2 regions of the Labrys sp. HAY1-8F genome follow, and region 2 is predicted to be linked to the other one. Evidence: predicted binding sites of a transcription regulator. Region 2 holds the regulator's gene; the other holds the start of a gene.

Region 1 (9,804 bases), 3.0 Mb from region 2:
ACCAGTGCGCTCGACGCCGCCGTCACCTCGTCGACCAGCCTGATTTCCTTCCGCCTGGAGGAACTCGCCAAATCGCTGACCTCGGCGCGAAAAGGCTCCTTCTGGTTCATGCTCGAACCGCTGCTGATGTCCAAGACGATCTTCGACGCCCTGCCTGCCGATCAGCAGAAGGCGCTCCTGGATGTCGGCACCGAAATGGAAGGCTGGGCCACCAAGCAGGCGCAGCACGACGACGAGGAGGTCGCCAAGGTCTATGCCGCCAAAGGTGTCGAAGTCGCCGATTTCAGCGCGACCGACCTCGCCGAGTGGCGCAAAGTCGCCGAGGCCAGTTCCTGGAAGGATTATGCGGCGCGCTCGAGCGAGGCCGCGGAGTTGCTGAAGCTCGCACAGAAGGTGGCGTGAGATGGGCGGCTCGATCCAGCACGACGCCATTCTCGCCGCCGACGAAACCCGCCCGGCGGAACAGGCGGGAGCGGTGCGGCGGGTGTTCGGGGCTGTCAACGCCGTCGCCTTTCGGCTCTCGGCCGTGGCTCTGCTGGCGGCGGCTGTGGTCCTCACCTTCGGCGTCATCACCGGGCATGTGACGCGCCAATCCGTGCTCTGGCAGGACGAAGTCACCATCTACCTGATCGCCGGTGCCATCTTCCTGTCGGCGGCCTCGGTGCAGGCGGTACGCGGCCATGTCGGGATCGACATCCTCGACCATTGGCTGCCGGCGACCTCCGGCACCAGGCGGCTGGTCGTTGATGCGCTGGTGCTGTTCTTCTGCGTGCTGTTCGCCTGGAAATCGGGCTCGCTCCTCCATGAAGCCTGGGTGGACGAGCAGACTTCGCACTCGGCCTGGGGCCCACCCTTGTGGATTCCCTATTCCCTGCTGACGGCAGGCATGGTGCTGCTGGCTGCGCAGGTCGCCCTGCAGGTGGCGGAACGATCGCTGCCGGTGTGCATCATCGTGCTGCTCGCCGTGCTCGCCTTCGCCCTGTGGTCGCGCCCACCCCTGCCGCTACTAACCGGCCTGCCGCAATGGGGCATCGGCGTTGCCTACTGTACTGCGACGCTGATCGTGCTGTTCTCGGGCATGCCGATCGCCTTCGCCCTCGGGGTGGTGGCGCTGACCTTCATGATCCTGTTCATGCCGGCCGCCTCGATCGACACGCTGGCGCAGAATTTCTACGAGGAACTGGCCAATGTCATCATCCTTGCCATCCCGCTCTTCATCCTGAAGGGGGCGGCGATCGGTCGTTCCAACGCCGGCAAGGATCTCTATTCGGCCTTGCATGCCTGGCTCCATCGCATTCCTGGTGGGCTCGGCGTGGCCAACACGGTCGCCTGCGGGCTGTTCGCTGCCATGGCCGGCTCCTCGCCCGCCACCTGTTCGGCCATCGGCGCCGCCGGCATCCCAGAGATGCGGGCCCGCGGCTATTCGGGCGGCTTTGCCGCCGGCATCATTGCGGCCGGTGGCACGCTCGGCATCCTCTTGCCGCCCTCGGTCACCATGCTGCTCTATGCGGTGGCGGCAGAGGTATCGCTCGGCAAGCTGTTTCTGGCCGGAATCGGCCCGGGCCTGCTCCTGATGACGATGTTCGCCATCTACGCGATGCTGCATTACCGCAAGGAGAAGCGGCAGGCCCTGGTCCAGGCCGAGCGCACCGGCGTTCGTTCGGCCATCCTGCACGAGGAGAGCTACACCTTCGCCCAAAAGCTTCGCATGGTCGGCTGGGTGGTGCCCTTCGTCTCCATCCTCGCCGGCGTGATGGTGGTTCTCTATGCCGGCTGGGCGACGCCCTCGGAGACCGCCGGCGTCGGTGCCGTGCTGGCCCTGGTGGTGATCTCGGCCATGTACGGCATCTGGCGGCCTTCCAAGGTGATGCCGATCCTTTCGGGTACGCTCAGGGAATCGACCATGCTCTTGATGATCATCGGCATGTCGCTGCTCTATTCCTATGTGATGAGCTATCTCCAGATCAGCCAGTCGGCGGCAGCCTGGATCATCAGCCTGAACCTGTCGAAATGGCTGCTGCTGACGGCGATCCTGCTCTTCGTGGTGGTGCTCGGCTTCTTCCTGCCGCCGGTCTCGATCATTCTGATGACGGCGCCGATCATCCTGCCGCCCTTGAAAGCGGCCGGCTTCGACCTGATCTGGTTCGGCGTGGTGATGACCATCGTCATGGAGATGGGCCTGATTCATCCGCCGGTCGGGCTCAACATCTTCGTGATCAAGAATATCGCGCCGGACATCCCGCTCGGGGATATCATGCGCGGTACACTGCCTTTCGTCGGATTGATGGCGTTGGCGGTGGTGCTGGCCTGCCTGATCCCAGGCCTCGCCACCTGGCTGCCCAATCTGATCATGGGGTAATCCATTGACAGGGTATGGTGAACAGCGATGAGCAGAAACTTCCTGCAGGAATTCCTGGAAGCGGTCGCAGAACGGGGGAGGGGCCTCATCGGCCTCGAACGCCTCTCATCCCAGGTGCGATCGACCGATCTGCTGGCCCTCAGCAATGCGTTGCTGACCGGCCGGGGCGAGGTTTCCGGCGTCGCCTTGGCGCAGCAATGGCTCGATGCCTATGCCGCGGCCGATGACGAGCATCGCCGCCGCCATCTGGCGGCGCTGGCCGAGGACTTCGGCGCCGACCAGCCGCGCCTGGATGCGGCGATAGAGGCCTATCTCGGTGACAAGTCTCCCCGGACCATGGCCGAACTCAGCGCCGCTGCCGAGCCGAGGCGCCAGGAGCTCTTCCGCCGGCTCAACCGCCCCGCCGGCGGCACGGCCGCCTTGGTGCGCCTGCGCGAGGACGTCCTCGCCAGCCTGCCTGACAATGAGGAGTTGGAGGCCCTCGATGCGGATCTCGCCCATCTGTTCTCGTCCTGGTTCAACCGGGGTTTCCTGATGCTGAAGCGGATCGACTGGACGACGCCGGCGAACATCCTGGCCAAGATCATCCAGTATGAGGCCGTGCACACCATCCATAGCTGGGAGGATTTGCGCAGCCGGCTGGAGCCTTCGGACCGGCGCTGCTTCGCCTTCTTCCATCCGCAGATGGCGGACGAGCCGCTGGTGTTCGTCGAGGTCGCCCTTACGCAGGACATACCGGCGACCATCGCGCCGCTGCTCGCCCTCGAGCGCAAGCCGATCCGGGCCGAGGATGCGACCACGGCGGTGTTCTACTCGATCTCCAACTGCCAGGTCGGCCTGCGTCGCGTTTCTTTCGGCAATCTCCTGATCAAGCAGGTGGTCGAGGAACTCCGGCGCGACCTGCCAAAGCTGAAGAGTTTCGTCACCCTGTCGCCGGTTCCCGGATTCATGGGCTGGCTGAAGCGGGAACTCGCCAAGGAGGAGCCGCATATTCCAGGCGTGGCCGACCTCACGGTGCTGGAGGGGCTGTTCCGGCCTGCGGAGCATGGGGGAACCGGGCCGGCAGAGGCCATGCGTGAAGCGCAACTCGCGGCTGCCGCCCATTATTTCCTGGTGGCCCGGACACCATCGGGTGCGCCGATCGATCCGGTGGCGCGGTTCCATCTGGGCAATGGCGCCCGCCTCGAACGCATCAACTGGCGGGGTGACGTCTCGCCGAACGGGTTGCGCCAGGCCGGAGGTCTCATGGTCAATTATCTCTATGATCTCGATGCCATCGAAGACAATCACGAGGCCTTCGCCAATCAGGGCGTGATCGCCGCGAGCCCGGCCGTGCGCAAGCTTCTGAAAGCCACGGAAACGAAGCCGATGCGTCGCAAGACAGCCGTACCGGCCCTGCCACCACCCACCCGCAGCGCCGATCCGGCCCCGCGGCCTCGTCCCAATCCCTGAGGAAATTTGCGTGTCGAACCATCTGTTCAGCCTGATCCGTTCCCGGATGCCCGAAGCGGGGAGACCCTTCCTGACCCTCTCCGACGGCAGCGGCTTCGACTATGGCGCCGTGCTTGCCTGGTCGGGACGCTATGCCAACGCCCTGCGCGGCTACGGGGTCGAGGCCGGCGACCGCGTGGTCGTCCAGGTCGAGAAGAGCCCGCAGGCGGTGTTTCTCTATCTTGCCTGCCTGCGCGCCGGCGCGGTGTTCGTGCCCCTCAACACCGCCTACACCAAGGCGGAGCTCGACTATTTCGTCGGCGATGCCGAACCGCGCCTGCTGGTTTGTGCGCCTGAGAAGGCGGATGAACTGGGCGAGATCGGCACCCGGCTCGGCGCTGCCGTTGCAACCCTGGGAAGCCGTGACGACGGCTCGCTCGCCGAGGCAGCCAGGAGCGCGCCGGAAGCCTTCGACGACGTTGCGCGCGGCGAGGACGATCTGGCGGCGCTGCTCTACACCTCTGGCACTACCGGGCGCTCCAAGGGTGCGATGTTGACGCATGGCAACTTGGCTTCCAACGCCGTTACCCTGGCCGCCTATTGGCGCTTCAGCCAGGCCGACGTGCTGCTGCATGCCCTGCCGATCTTCCACACGCATGGCCTGTTCGTGGCCATCAACACCACGTTGATGGCAGGCTCCTCGCTGATCTTCCTGACGCGCTTCGATGCGGCGGAGGTGCTGCGCCACCTGCCCGAAGCAACCTGCATGATGGGGGTGCCGACCTTCTATGTCCGCCTCCTTCAGCAGGAGAGCCTGACGGCCGAGGCGACCGCCCATATGCGGCTGTTCGTGTCGGGATCGGCGCCCCTGCTGTCGGAGACCCATGAGCAATGGAGAGCGCGCACCGGCCATGCCATCCTCGAACGCTATGGCATGACCGAAACCAACATGATCACCTCCAACCCCTATGACGGGGCGCGCGTGGCCGGTGCCGTCGGCATGCCGCTGCCGGGCATCTCGCTGCGCATCACCAGGCCCGAGACGGGCGAGGCCTTGCCGCAAGGCGAGATCGGCATGATCGAGGTGAAGGGCCCCAACGTGTTCAAGGGCTATTGGCGCATGCCGGAAAAGACCAAGTCGGAATTCCGGCCCGACGGCTTCTTCATCACCGGCGACCTCGGCAAGATCGATGCCCAGGGTTATGTCCACATCGTCGGACGTGGCAAGGACCTGGTGATCACCGGCGGCTACAACGTCTATCCCAAGGAAGTCGAGACGGAAATCGATGGCATTCCCGGCGTGTTCGAGAGCGCCGTCATCGGTGTGCCGCATGCCGATTTCGGCGAGGGCGTGACGGCCATCGTGGTGCGCAAGCCCGGCGCCACCGTGGAGGAACGAACGATCCTTCAGACCCTGGAAGGGCGCCTCGCCAAGTTCAAGCAGCCCAAGCGCGTGCTCTTCGTCGACGAATTGCCGCGCAACACCATGGGCAAGGTCCAGAAGAACGTGCTGCAGACGACCTATCGCGATCTTTACGCGCGGGGGTGATCGATATTGTCATCCCGGACGCGTTGCAGCACGAAGTGATGCAGCGCAGATCCGGGATCGCAAGCCGGATGAGGCCATATCTCGATGCGGTCCCGCATCTGCGGCGCAGCATTGCATGCTGCACCGCGTGCGGGATGACACTCAGCCGAGCTTCGGCTCGAGCTGGGTCGACCAGAGCGAGGCATCGGCGGCGTCGCGCAAGGTGACGGTCATCACCCGCGTGTCGGCGGCGATGGCGACATGGCCGAAGAACTGCAGGCCGGCCGCGGGCGACAGGTTCTGCTGGCCGCCTTCCGGCGCCTTCACATATTTGAGCTCGGGCCCGAAGGTCATGTCGAGGTCGTTCGGGCCGAAGGTGCCCGAGTGGAGCGGGCCGGAGACGAACTCCCAGAAGGGATCGAAGTCCTGGAAAGCCGCCTTGTCCGGGTTGTAGTAATGGGCGGCGGTGTAGTGGACGTCGGCCGTCAGCCACACCGTGTTCTTCACGCCGGCCGCCTTGATGAAGCGCAGGAGATCGGCGAATTCGAGCTCGCGGCCGAGCGGCTTGCCATTGTCGTTGTTGGAGACGGCTTCGAAGCCCTTCTTCTGGTCGGCCTTGTCCCACACCACCAGAGCGAGCGGCATGTCGGCGGCGATCACCTTCCAGGTCGCCTTGGAGTTGGCGAGTTCGCGCTTGAGCCAGGCAAGCTGCTCGGCGCCGAGGAAGGCGGCTTCCCCACCTTCCGTGGCCTGCAGATTGTCGCCGTTGGGGCCGCGATAGGTGCGCATGTCGAGCATGAAGACGTCGAGCAGCGGGCCATAGGGGATCTTGCGATAGACCCGGCGCGGCTCGGCCAAAGTGGTGGCGATCGGCATATATTCGTGGAAGGCCTGTGCGCCGCGCGCCGCCAGGGCCGCAATCGACTTTTCCTTGTAGCGATCATCGCTGAGCAGGTCCTTGGAGGACGACCAGTTGTTGGTCACCTCATGGTCGTCCCACTGGGTGACGACAGGAACCTGCTGGTAGAGCGCGCGGAAATTCTTGTCCATGAGGTTGTATTTGTACTGTCCGCGATATTCGTCGAGGGTTTCGGCGACCTTGGACTTTTCCGGCGTGACGATGTTCTTCCAGATGGTGCCGTCAGGCAGCTTCACCTCGGGCTTGATCACGCCGTCGGCATAGATGTTGTCACCGGAATGGATGAAGAAATCCGGGTTGTGCTTGAGCATGGCCGAATAGATCTTCATGCCGCCACGGTCGGCATCGATGCCCCACCCCTGGCCGGCGGTATCGCCGGACCAGACGAAGGAGACGTCACGCAGCCCGGCCGGAGCCGAGCGCAGATGTCCGGTGACGACCTCGCTCTCGACGCCGGTATGGGCGAGATCCTGGAAGCGCACGCGGTAGAAGATCTCCTGGTCCGCCGGCAGGCCTTCCGCCAGGATCTTCACGGTGTAGTCCGTCTCGGGGGAGGCCGTCACCGTCGGCAGCCGGTTCACGGTCTTGAAACTCTCGGTGGTCGACCATTCGAAGATCGCATTGGCTGGGCGGTCGGTGCGTGACCACAGCACGGCTCTGTCGCCGGCTACGTCGCCCGACTGCAGGCCGGCCGTAACCTGGGGACGATCGGCGGCACGGGAGACCCCCGGCATCGCCAGCGAACCCGTTGCACCGAGAAGGCCGGTTGCGGCGGTTGCGGTCAGGAAGCGGCGGCGGGACAAAGGTCTTTCGATGAAGCGCATGGCGACTCTCCGGCTTGAATTGCGCTCCTTCTTGGCCACCGACATGACAGAGGCATGTCAAATAGTTGGAGGAATTGTAAACTGTGCTCGAGAGGGGCGGTGAACGGGTCTCATGCGGTGGCCTGCAGCAAAAATTCACAGGCGGCGCGCATCGGGTTATGGCATAGGGAGACGGGGATCTTCCATGCAGCAGACCGGGTATTTTATGACTTTCTTGAAGAAATCTGAGCGTAAGCACCGTGTTGCGCGCAAGGCAATGCTGGTGAGCGTCGCGCTGATCGGGTTGGTCTCGCCGCCGGCAATGGCAGAACCTGCCACCGAGCAGGGAGCCAAGGCGATCCGAGAAGAGATTGCTCGCTATCTTGGCCCGAAAGTGATCGAGAAGGGTATTGTCACGGTCAAGCCCCATGGCGACAGCTACGATCTCGTCTACGATCTCAGCAGCAGCAAGCTCGGCCTGCCTGCTGACGGTGCACAATTCAGCTTCGGTCCGCTTGCCACCCGCCTTACGCCGCAGGGAGGTGGCAAATATGTCTTCGAGCAGACGGTGCCTTCGCTCGATTTCGTCTACAAATCGGGCAAGGCCGGCCCTCAGAGCGAACTGGTCCAGCGCCTGAAGAATTGCATCGGAAAGGGCGTTTTCGACCCCAAGGCCGTGCAATTCACCGATCAAACAATGAGCTGCGAGTCGGCCGTCTTCACGATGCGCTCGCCCATCGAGGACATCGACGCCAGCGTCGGCAAGATCGATTTCACCATCACCGGAAAGGTGGGGGATGCCAGCAAGACGGACCTGAACATGACGGGCGACCTCCTGGACCTCGTCGAGACGGTCACCGTCAAAGATCCGGCCAACCCTGCCCCTCCCATGGTGCTGCGCGCCGATCGCGTGCACGAGACCTTCGTAGCCAGTGGCTTCAGCAGCCCGCAGTTCATGCAGGCCCTCGCCTATTTCGCGGCCCGCAAGGCTGGCGACAATGGCAAGGCGGCCCAGGAGCAGGCGCGGGCCAAGCTGAAGGCCGTATTGCCATTGTGGCAAACGCTGACCGCGCAGATCCGCTATGACAACATGACGGTGGGGACGCCCAAGGGCATCATCAAGATTGCCTCGGTGGATACCAATCTCGCCTCGAACGGCTTGGTGAAGACAGGTAATGTCGGCCTGAATCTGGCCATGAACGGTCTCGTCCTGCCGGACGGCATGATGCCCGACTGGGCCAAGTCCCTGGTTCCGGAAAAAGCTACCCTCGATTTCAACCTGACAGGGCTCGATCTCGAGACGATCGCCGGCAAGATGATCGAAGCTGGCACCGATGCAAAACCTGCCCAGGCCGACGCCTTAAAAGCGGTGCTGATGCCCTTGCTTCTGGCGAACCAGCCCAAGCTCACCTTCGGCCAGAGCCTGACGGCGCCCGCCTACGATGTGAAGGGGCAGGGGGAAACCTCATTGCTGCCTGCCCAGCAGGGCAAGGCGACGGTCTCTACCTCCAATCTGGATGGAATCGCCGCCGCTCTCGGAAAGGCCGGTGGCTCCGACCCCGGGCCGCAGCGCGCCGCCATGGGCATCGCCTTCCTGAAGGGCCTGGCGAAGACCGGGCCTGACGGCCGGCTGACCTGGGATATCGACTTCGACAGTCTCGCCCGCAAGGTCACTGTGAACGGCCAGTCCTTCGGGCCGGGTGCGCAGAAATAGGGCGCCTTCAACCTGCAAGCTGTGCGTTCGGAGGGTGGCCTTCCCTGAAAGGCCGCCCTCTTCGCGTCTAGAGTACCGAGGCGATCAGGCAAGCTCCTTGGACAGCAAATGGCGGACTTCCGTTACCAGGGCCGATTCGCCGGCCTGGGGCGGCAGGATGGAGAATTCGATGTCGGGCATGGCCGGAAGGCCGAAACCGGCGTCGAGAATGGCCATGCCGGCCGGTATGGCGGAACGGTTGAGGCAGGCCACGCCCAGGCCGGCGGCGAGCGCCAGATGCAGGCCGGCGACCCCGGCAGCCGAATGGGCGATCTCATAGTCGATGTCGCCCTGGTTGAGCGTGCGGATGATCAGGCGCTGCAGCGCGCAGGCCTCGGGAAGCACCACCAGCGGCAGGCGCTGGCTGCCATCGAGCGCAAGGGTGGGAGAGGCCACCCAGGACAGGGGTTCGCGGCCGAGCCGGATGCGGCCGTCCTCGCCCGGCGTGTCGTCGTCGAGAAGGCGCATCGACAGGCCGATGTCGAAGTCGCGGCGGCTCTCGATCATCAAGCTCTGGCGGGTGGAGACATGCAGCCTGAGTTGCGGATAGCGCTCGCGCAGGCGCTTGAGCAGCAGCGTGATCGTCGCCGGGCGGAAATAGTCGGTGATGGCCAGGCGCAGATCGCCGGCAAGTGGCATGCCCAGGACATCGCGAAAAGCTTCCTCGCTGAGCGCCAGCAGCCGGCGCGCATGCACGACCAGGCGCTCGCCCGCCGGCGTGAGGCTTGCACCGAATTTGCCGCGCACCAGCAAAGTCACGCCGCAATGCTGCTCGAGCTTGCGCATCTGTTCGCTGACGGCCGATTGCGAGCGGTGGACCCGTGGCGCCGCTGCCGACAAGCTGCCTGTTTCGGCGATGGCGACGAGCGTTTGCAGCAGGTCGAGGTCGAAGGGGCGCATTTATTCATCCTATTTTCCGATGGATAATATCATATCTTCCTGCTTTTCCGAATGAAAGCTTCGCTTCATACAGGCGCTGTCCCCCATGAAGGAGCTGACATGCCCGGTATC
Region 2 (9,804 bases):
GCAGGCCGAACAGCCTGTCATTCCCGATGAGCGCCTGCGCCTGATGTTCGCTTGTGCTCATCCCTCGCTCGATGCCGCCGTGCGCGCGCCCTTGATCCTGCAGACGATATTGGGGTTCGACGCCGGCGCGATCGCCAGCGCCTTCCTAGTTTCACCTGCGGCGATGAGCCAGAGATTGGTGCGGGCCAAGCTCAAGATCAAGCAGGCCGCCATCCCCTTCCGGATCCCGGAACCCGATGAGTTGCCCGGTCGTCTCGAAGCGGTATTGGAGGCCGTCTATGCCGTCTATGCCGAGGGTTGGGCCGATCCCGAAGGGGCGCAGGCCCGCGAGCGCAATCTGTCGGTGGAAGGCATCTGGCTCGGCCGGTTGCTGGTCTCGCTCCTGCCCGGCGAGCCGGAAGTGCTCGGCCTGCTGGCCCTGATGCTGCATGCCGAGGCCAGGCGGGCTGCACGCCGTAGCCCGGTCGGCGACTATATCCCGTTGGAACAGCAGGATACCACGCTTTGGGATGCCGCCCTGATCGAGGAGGCTGAGGCTTTGCTCGCCAGGGCCGGGCAGGCGCGACAGATCGGTCGCTATCAGCTCGAAGCCGCGCTGCAATCGGCCCATGCCAATAGGCGCATCTGCGCGACGACGGACTGGGCCGCGATCGTCACGCTGTATGAGGCCTTGGTACTACTGACCGCGTCCCCTGTCGCTGCCATCAACAGAGCCGTAGCGCTCGCCCGTCTTGCAGGACCGCAAGCCGGATTGGCCGGGCTCGACGAGGTCGCCAGCGACAGGCGGATCGCCGATTACCAGCCTTATTGGGCTGCACGCGCGGACTTGCTGGCCCGCGCCGCAAGGCAGGAGGAGGCCCGCAACGCCTATTCGCGGGCGATCGGGCTGGAGAGTGATCCCGTCATCCGCCGTTATCTGCAAGGGCGCCTGGCGGCTCTGGGCTGATATCGGCGCCTGCAGAAGCTATTGGGGATAGCGGCCATTGAAGGGCGGGGCCTCGATCCACCATTGCGGTGTATAGGCGCGCTTGATCGGGCAACGGATCAATGTGTCTTCATCGAGCCACAGCTGCCGCTCGGGGGCGGGGGTCATCACGATGGTTTCCGCCGTGCCGGAGCGGCCGCTTCGCAGGGCCTGGTCCTGCGCCGGCGAGCTGCCGCATCGAAGCTGCAGCGTCGCCTGGAACTTGGCGCTGGAAGGCTCCTCGCCATCGGCCTCGATGACCGCGCAATATTTGCCGTAGAGCTGGATGGCAGGACCGGCTGCCCGTAGAAGCTGCACGGAAACCCGGTTGCCTGGCGTCGCCCCCTGCTTGTCGCAGCCATCGTCCTGCAAGGCATAGATGCCGTCGGCATAGTTGCCCGCCTTCTGGGCATAGGACGTGTGCGTGGCGGGCGCGCGTCCGGCCTGCCTGACGGACAAGACGGTCCTGATCTGCCTGCTGCCATCGGGTGCGACCTCCACCATGGCCTCGACCTCGCATCGCGAGCCTTCCTTGCAGATACCGGCGACCTGCTCCTGCATGTCGCTGTCGGCTGCGATGAAGCAATCCTTGCCGATATAGGAGCCTGCCAAGCCGGAGCCGGTACCGAACTCGCCCGAACACAAGGTTTTCTTGAGCTTGGCCGCTGCGGCATCGCTGGGAAGCAGCGCCAACGAACTGGCAGTCAAAAGCGACGCGACGAGCAAGGAACGGATCATGGCAACCCCGGCATTTTCTTTGGCAAGTCGTCTTATCGCAAGCCTCTGAAATCGCCTAGATCGGGCGAGTACCGGGTACGTGATGCGACAAGGCCGGCGGTGAGCCGCCGGCCTTGGTGTCGGGCGATGAAATATCCGTCCTAGGCCTGCTTGGCGAAGGTCTCGTCGAAGGAATAGCCGGCGCCGCGAACCGTGCGGATCGGGTCGATCTCGCGCGTGCGGTTCATCGCCTTGCGCAGTCGCCCGACATGCACGTCGACCGTGCGCTCGTCGATATAGACGTCGCGGCCCCAGACGCTGTCGAGCAATTGCTCGCGTGCGAATACGCGTCCCGGCGCCTGCATCAGGAATTCGAGCAGACGGAACTCGGTCGGGCCGAGGCGGATCTCGCGATTGCCGCGATGAACGCGCTTGGTCTCGCGGTCGAGGGAAATGTCACCGGCCTTGAGCAGGGAGGCGACGTGATCGGGCTTGGCCCGACGCAGCAGAGCGCGCACGCGGGCCGAGAGTTCCGGCACGGAGAAGGGCTTGACGACATAATCGTCGGCGCCGGTGGCCAGACCCCGCACACGCTCGGTTTCCTCGCCACGCGCCGTGAGCATGATCACGGGCAGGCGCTCGGTTTCCGGCCGCATGCGGATGCGCCGGCACAATTCGATACCCGACAACCCCGGCAGCATCCAGTCCAGCAATACCAGATCCGGCACGCTTTCGCGCAGGCGGATCTCGGCATCGTCACCGCGCGCCACACTGTCGACCTCATAGCCTTCGGCTTCGAGATTGTAGCGCAGCAGCAAGGTCAGTGCTTCTTCGTCCTCGACGATCAGAACCTTGGGAGGCATGGCCTATCCCTTGTTACTTAGCCGGCACAGGAAGGTCGACGAGATCGGTGCTGTTGTCCGCCTTGGGCCGCTCGCCGGCCGGCGATTCACCGGTCACCAGGTAATGCACCGTTTCGGCGATGTTGGTGGCATGGTCGCCGATGCGCTCGATGTTCTTGGCGCAGAACAGCAGATGGGTGCAGAAGCCGATATTGCGCGGATCTTCCATCATGTAGGTCAGCAATTCGCGGAACAGCGAGGTGTACATCGCATCGATCTCGCCGTCCGAACTCCAGACCGAGAGCGCTTCTTCGACATTGCGCTGGGCGAAGGCGTCGAGGACCTGCTTGAGCTGCTCGAGCACCAGGTCAGCCATATGGTCGAAACCGCCGAAGAGCTGGGCCGGCTGCGCATGGCTGTGGATGGCCACCACGCGCTTGGCGACGTTCTTGCCGAGGTCGCCGATGCGTTCGAGATCGTTGGCCACCCGCAGGGCCGAGACGATTTCGCGCAGGTCGAGTGCCAGTGGCTGGCGCTTGGCGATGACCAGGATAGCCCGGTCCTCGACCTGGCGCTGGAGCTTGTCGATCGCCAGATCGAGCTCGATCACGGCCTTGGCGCGCTGGGTGTCGCGCTTGAGCAGGGCTTCGACGCTGTCGGCTACGCTCTTCTCTGCATAGCCACCCATTTCGGCGATCATGTTGCGCAATTCGCGCAATTCCTGATCAAAGGATGTAACGATGTGGTCGGACATGCCGCCTCCAAATGAATTCGACGCTGGCCGAGGGATCAGCCGAAGCGGCCGGTGATGTAATCCTGTGTACGGCTGTCGTTCGGGGTGGTGAACATCTTGTTGGTCTGGCCGACCTCGATGAGGTCACCCAGATAGAAGAAGGCCGTCACATCCGCGCAACGCGCCGCCTGCTGCATATTGTGCGTGACGATGACGATGGTGAAGTCCCGCTTCAATTCGTCGATCAGTTCCTCGATCTTGGCGGTCGAGATCGGATCGAGCGCGGAGGTCGGCTCGTCCAGCAGCACGACTTCGGGCTTCACCGCGATGGTGCGGGCGATGCACAGGCGCTGCTGCTGGCCACCGGACATGCCGAGCGCGGAGGCGTGCAGGCGGTCCTTGACTTCGTTCCACAGGGCGGCCTTGGTCAGGCACCATTCGACTCGGCTGTCCATTTCCGCCTTGGAGATCGACTCATGCAGGCGAACGCCGAAGGCGATGTTGTCATAGATCGACATCGGGAAGGGCGTGGGCTTCTGGAACACCATGCCGATGCGGGCGCGCAGCACTGCCGGATCGATCTCCTTGCCGATGACGTTCTGACCATCGAGCAGCACGCGGCCCTTGGCAGTCTGGCCCGGATAGAGGTCGTACATGCGGTTGAGCACGCGCAGCAGGGTGGACTTGCCGCAGCCGGAAGGACCGATCATGGCCGTGACCTGCCGGTCGATCATGTCGAGATTGATGCCCTTGAGCGCATGCTTCTCGCCATAGAAGAAGTCGAGATTCTCGACCTTGAGCTTCACGGCAGCGGCTGGATTGGCGACGGGGCGTTCGGCAACCGCGATGGAGGCTTGTGGAGTAGCGGACATGGGATCACTCATTTCTTGGGAGCGAGCACGAAGCGGGTCAGGATATTGAGCGCCAACACGCCGGCGGTGATGAGGAGGGCGCCGCTCCAGGCCACCAAGACGGCCTTGGGGTCGGGATAGGGCGCGAGCTGGTAGATGGCGGCCGGCAAGCTGGCAAAGGCATTGCCGAGGTTGAGCGACCAGTTGGAATTGCCGAAGGCTGTCAGCAGCAGGGGTGCGGTCTCGCCGGCGGCGCGGGCCAGGGCCAGCAGGATGCCGGTGACGATACCGGTGCGGGCCGAGCGCCAGGTCACGGAGGTGATGACCTTCCACATCGGCGACCCCAGCGCGAAGGCGGCTTCGCGCAGGCTGATCGGCACCAGGGCCAGCATGTCCTCAGTGGTGCGCACGACCACCGGCAGGATGATGATGGCGAGGGCGACCACGCCGGCCCAGCCGGAGAAGCCGCCCGTCGTCACCACGATCATCTGGTAGACGAACAGGCCGATCAGGATGGACGGCGCCGAAAGCAGGATGTCGTTGATGAAGCGCACCGCGTCGGCGAACTTGCTGCCGCGCCCCGCCTCGGCGAGGAAGGTGCCAGCCATGATGCCGATCGGCGCGCCGATGAGGAGGGCGAGCAAGACCATGGCGAAAGAGCCGACGATGGCATTGCGCAGGCCGCCATCAGCCATGTCCTTGGTGAAGAGGTCCATGGTCAGCGAGGGCAGGCCCTCGCGCAGCAGGGTGTACAGGATCCAGGCGAGCGCCAGAAGGGAGATCGCGGCAAAGCCGATGGAGACGACTTTGTAGGCGTAGTCGAGGGCACGACGGCGGGCGAGGCGGGCGTTGCCGTGGGCGAGATGGGCCATGATGCTCTCCCTTACTTGGCGTTGGCGCGCACGAGCATGCGGGAGATCGCAAGCACGATGAAGGAAATCACGAAGAGCACGAAACCGAGCTCCAGCAGCGACTGGCTGCGCAGCGAGCCGGCAGGCGCGTCGGGAAATTCGTTGGCGATGGTGGAGGCGATGGTCGCCCCCGAGGAGAACAGCGATGCTGATATGCGGTTGGCGTTGCCGATGACGAAGGTCACCGCCATGGTCTCGCCGAGGGCACGGCCGAAGCCGAGCATCACGGCACCGACGAGCGCGGTCCGGCCATAGGGCACCGAGACGTTGCGGAAGACCTCATAGGTGGTGGCGCCGACGCCGTAGGCCGATTCCTTCAGCATGGCGGGCACGGCTTCGAGGATCTCGACGAACATTGCGGTGATGAAGGGAATGATCATCAGGGCCAGGATGATGCCGGCGGTCAGCATGCCGGCGCCGTTGGTGGGGCCCTTGAACAGATAGCCGAGCACCGGCACATGCGAGAGGACGGAGATGATCGGCGGATAGATCGTCTGGGCCAGGATCGGCGCCACGATCAGCGAGCCCCACATGCCGAAGATGATCGAGGGCACGGCCGCCAGGAGCTGGATGGCAATGCCGATCGGCCGCCGCACGCTCTGCGGCGCGATCTCGGTCAGGAAGAAGGCGATGCCGAAGGACATCGGCAAGGCGATGATCAGCGCCAGCAGGCCGGTGAACAGCGTGCCATAGATCATCACGCCGGCGCCGAATTTCTCGGTGACGGGGTTCCAGGCGGTTGACCAGTAGAAGCTCGGCCCGAAATGGGCCAGCGCCGGCCAGCCGCCATAGAACAGCAGCACGACGATCGAGCAGAGCAGGATAAGCACGAGAGAGCCGCAACCATAGAGGGCGGCCTTGAAGATGGGATCCAGGTTGGCGCCAGGAACCGTCTTGGCGCCGGGCGAGGGAGAACCCTGCGTGACCTTTGCAGCCGAGTTGGATGCGTCCAGCGAGGAGTCGGCTATGGCGCTCATGGCGATATTCCGGCCTGTGTTTCGACGGGAGCAAAGCGCGTTTAGACGAAAACGCTGGTTTGCTCTGATTCTTTGGTTCGACGCGTCTTTGCGATTCCTGGCGATTCCGCCAAATCGCAAAACGCTTTTGGGAAGACGACCCGGCGCAAGGTTGCGCCGGGTCGCGTTCAACTTATTCGTAGACAGCCTTGCCGTCGGCAGCCTTCACTTCGCTCTTCCAGGCCGTGCGAACGGTGTCGATGACGTCCTTGGGCAGCGGGATGTAGTGGAGCTTTTCGGCGGTGGCGGAGCCATCCTTGTAGGCCCAGTCGAAGAACTTCAGGACTTCGGCGGACTGCTTGGCGTCCTTGGGATCCTTCGGCAACAGGATGAAGGTGGTGGAGACGATCGGCCAGGAGGTCTCTCCACCGACATCGATCATGGAGACGGCGAAGTCCTTGGCACCCTTCCAGTCGGCCTTGGAGGCGGCGGCCTGGAACGCCGGAACGGTCGGCTTGATGACCTTGCCGTCCTTGTTCTGGAGCTGCGTGGTGGTCAGCTTGTTGTTGGCGGCATAGACATATTCGACATAGCCGATGGCGCCCTGGGTGTTCTTCACCGCACCGGCGACGCCGTCATTGCCCTTGGCGCCCGAGCCGGCCGACCACTGCACCGAGGTGGCGGCGCCGATGCCGCTCTTCCAGTCGGGGCTCACGGCAGAAAGGTAGGACGTGAACACATAGGTCGTGCCCGAGCCGTCGGCGCGGTAGACCGGAGCGATGTCGAGATCGGGGAGTTTCACATCCTTGTTGAGCTCGGCGATCTTCGGATCGTTCCACTTGGTGATCTTGCCCTGGTAGATGTCGGCAATGATCGGGCCGGTCAGCGTGAGCTGGTCGGTGGAAACACCTTCGATGTTCACGATCGGAACGATGGCGCCGATCACGGTCGGGAACTGCAGCAGCTTGGCGGCAGCCAGCTTGTCGGTGGCCATCGGAGCGTCGGAAGCGCCGAAATCGACGGTGCGGTTGGTGATCTGGGTCTGGCCGCCGCCAGAACCGATCGCCTGATAGTTCAGCGCGGTGCCGGTCTTGGCTTTGAAATCGCTACCCCAGGCATTGTAGACCGGGGCGGGGAAGGTGCCGCCGGCGCCGGTGATGTCGGCGGCATAGGCAGCAGTGGCAGCGATCGTGCTCGACAGGGCTACTGAAGCGGCGAGCGCAAGAAAGGAAAGCTTCACGGTCTATCTCCGTTGTTCTCTGGACAGGGCACGGCGACCGTTCACCGGTCGGCAATCCTGTCTACGTCGCGACTCCTAAAAGCCGGCAGCAACGGTTCTATGACAGTTCGACTATCGTTTTATGACATTTATAATTGTTATATTTCAATATGATAGGGGAAATGTTGCGATGTCGCCAAAAAGGACGCGACGCAATTGTAAAAAGTCCCGGAAACACCGGCGGCATCATATAGACGCGTTTTCTCAGCCGATCTGATCGATCCGGACCGAGAAAGTGCTGCCTTCCCCGGGCGCGCTTTCGATTCCGAGCCGGCCGCGATGGCGTGCCACGATGTGCTTGACGATGGCAAGGCCGAGGCCGGTGCCGCCCTTCTCGCGGGATTTGGCCGCATCCACCCGGTAGAAGCGCTCGGTCAGGCGCGGCACATGTTCGGCCTCGATGCCCGGACCGTAGTCGCGCACCGTCACCACGGCCTCGCGGCCCTTGCCCTGCGTCTTGGGCAGCGAATCGATGACAATTTCGACCTTGCCGCCGGACGCGCCATATTTGATGGCGTTCTCGACCAGATTCTCGAAGACGCGGATCAGCTCGTCCCGCTCGCCGCGAACCTCCAGCGTCGGGACGCGCTTGTCGAGGCTGAGCGTGACGCCCCGGTCCTGGGCGAGGGGACCGAGCGTGTCGGCGACATGGCCGACCACGGCGCTGAGTTCGACCGGTTTGTCGGGCTGGACATGGGCATTGAGTTCGATGCGCGAGAGCGACAGGAGATCGTCGATCAGCCGGGACATGCGATTGGCCTGGGAACGCATGATGTCGAGGAATTTTTCGCGCGCGGCGACGTCGTTGCGCGCCGGGCCCTGCAGGGTTTCGACGAAGCCGAGCAGGGAAGCCAGCGGCGTGCGCAGTTCATGGCTGGCATTGGCGACGAAATCCACCCGCATCTGCTCGACGCGGTGGCGTTGGGTGACGTCGCGCAGCACGATCACCACGAAGGCGGTGCGCCCGCTCTCGCCGGCAATGGTGGAGATCTGCGCCTCGACGACGCGATCGATCGGCACGCGCTCGGAATATTCGATCTGCCGGCTGGCCCCGGTGTCGAGGGCCGAGCGGATGGCATCGACCAGTTCCGGCACGCGCAGCGCATAGGTCAGGGCTTCGGAAATACGCAGATTGGGGACGATGTCGCGGGCGCGGCGGTTGAAGTAGCGAACCGCAAGCTCCGAATCGAGCACGATCACCGGGTCCGGTATGGCCATCACCAGATCGTCGAAGGAGGGCTTGCCGCCGCTTTCGGGCAGAGGGGGCCTGATGCTGCCGTCATGTCCGCCGGTCGAGGGAAGGGTACCCGTGGCGGCGACGATCATGGCGAAGATGAGCAGACCATGCCAGGGATTGGCGCCGTCCCACAGCACCAGGGCGGTCAGCAGCAGCGCGATCGAGAGCACCAGCCAGCGGCGGCCCCAGATGCGGTTCAGGATGTTTCGGTTCGAGCCCACCGGACCAGCTACACCGCTCCAGGCCAATTTCGTCAAGAGCCAGGAGCGTTCCATCACCATCGACATTGCAGCTTTCCATCCAAAGCGTTTTGCGAATTGACGGACTCATCTCGAATCGCAAAGACGCGTCCAACCAGAGAGCCAGAGCAAAAGGGCGTTTCTACTAGAACGCGCTTTGCTCTGGGCATTGTGGAAATCGTTCATGCTGGCAATGTAGACAGAGCGATGACAGTTTCACGACGATCGTGCGGATTTGGAGAGGTTCCATGACAAAGAAGGCGGGCAAGCAGGCGGACGAAGCGCTCATGAAGGCGATCGCCGGGTTTCGTCTCGATGATCTCGACCTGCCCCCGGAGATCGACGACGCCGCCTTCCGTTCGGGCAATTACCCGCATAAGGAAAAGCTGAAATCCAAGACCTATGAGCGGGACCTGCGCGCGCTGCAGATCGAGCTCCTCAAGGCGCAGACCTGGGCGAAGGCGCAGGGCGAGCGCGTGGTCGTGATCTTCGAGGGGCGCGACGCCGCAGGCAAGGGCGGCGCCATCCACCGCTTCACCCAGCATCTGAGCCCGCGCGATGCCCGCGTGGTCGCGCTGTCGAAACCGACGCCCACCGAGCAGGGGCAATGGTATTTCCAGCGCTATGTCAGCCAATTGCCGACCAAGGGCGAGATCGCGATCTTCGACCGCTCCTGGTACAATCGCGGTGGGGTCGAGCCGGTGATGGGGTTCTGCACACCGGAGCAGACCGACAAGTTCCTGCACGAGGCGCCCCAATTCGAGGCGATGCTGGTGCGCGACGGCATCCGCCTGTTCAAGCTCTTCCTGACCATCGGCCAGGCCATGCAGCTCAAGCGCCTGCATGCGCGCTATGCGGACCCCCTCAAGCAGTGGAAGCTCTCGCCGATCGATCACCAGGCGGTAGGCAAATGGGATGCCTATTCGCAGGCCTATGACCGCATGCTGGAAGCGACCGACACGGTCGACACCCCCTGGACCATCGTCAAGGCCAATGACAAGCTGCGCACGCGCCTTGCCGCCATCCGCAGCGTGCTGGCGGGCCTGCCCTATCCCGACAAGGACGAGAAGCTGGT

Evidence for each region. Region 2 encodes PhoB, which activates phosphate uptake and scavenging genes when phosphate is short. Its sites were predicted from a motif close to TGTCATNNANCTGTCAT; they were not measured.
Region 1: ACR9ZN_RS33455 (alkaline phosphatase D family protein) is a predicted target of PhoB. The motif match lies at 7,105-7,121, and genes of this name have one in related genera.

Annotation. Positions count from the first base shown of each region.
Region 1 is NZ_JBPGWZ010000002.1:5,257,543-5,267,346, forward strand. It holds gene dctP (TRAP transporter substrate-binding protein DctP) at 1-402, shown strand, start outside; partial or broken gene ACR9ZN_RS33435 (TRAP transporter small permease) at 404-919, shown strand; gene ACR9ZN_RS33440 (TRAP transporter large permease) at 1,016-2,359, shown strand; gene ACR9ZN_RS33445 (malonyl-CoA decarboxylase) at 2,387-3,811, shown strand; gene ACR9ZN_RS33450 (malonate--CoA ligase) at 3,822-5,339, shown strand; gene ACR9ZN_RS33455 (alkaline phosphatase D family protein) at 5,481-7,061, opposite strand; gene ACR9ZN_RS33460 (hypothetical protein) at 7,324-8,754, shown strand; gene ACR9ZN_RS33465 (LysR family transcriptional regulator) at 8,839-9,693, opposite strand; gene ACR9ZN_RS33470 (tautomerase family protein) at 9,793-9,804, shown strand, end outside.
Region 2 is NZ_JBPGWZ010000002.1:2,226,900-2,236,703, reverse strand. It holds gene ACR9ZN_RS19425 (RNA polymerase sigma factor) at 1-946, shown strand, start outside; gene ACR9ZN_RS19420 (hypothetical protein) at 965-1,702, opposite strand; gene phoB (phosphate regulon transcriptional regulator PhoB) at 1,843-2,544, opposite strand; gene phoU (phosphate signaling complex protein PhoU) at 2,558-3,277, opposite strand; gene pstB (phosphate ABC transporter ATP-binding protein PstB) at 3,313-4,140, opposite strand; gene pstA (phosphate ABC transporter permease PstA) at 4,137-4,979, opposite strand; gene pstC (phosphate ABC transporter permease subunit PstC) at 4,991-5,995, opposite strand; gene pstS (phosphate ABC transporter substrate-binding protein PstS) at 6,168-7,214, opposite strand; gene ACR9ZN_RS19385 (ATP-binding protein) at 7,458-8,777, opposite strand; gene ppk2 (polyphosphate kinase 2) at 8,978-9,804, shown strand, end outside.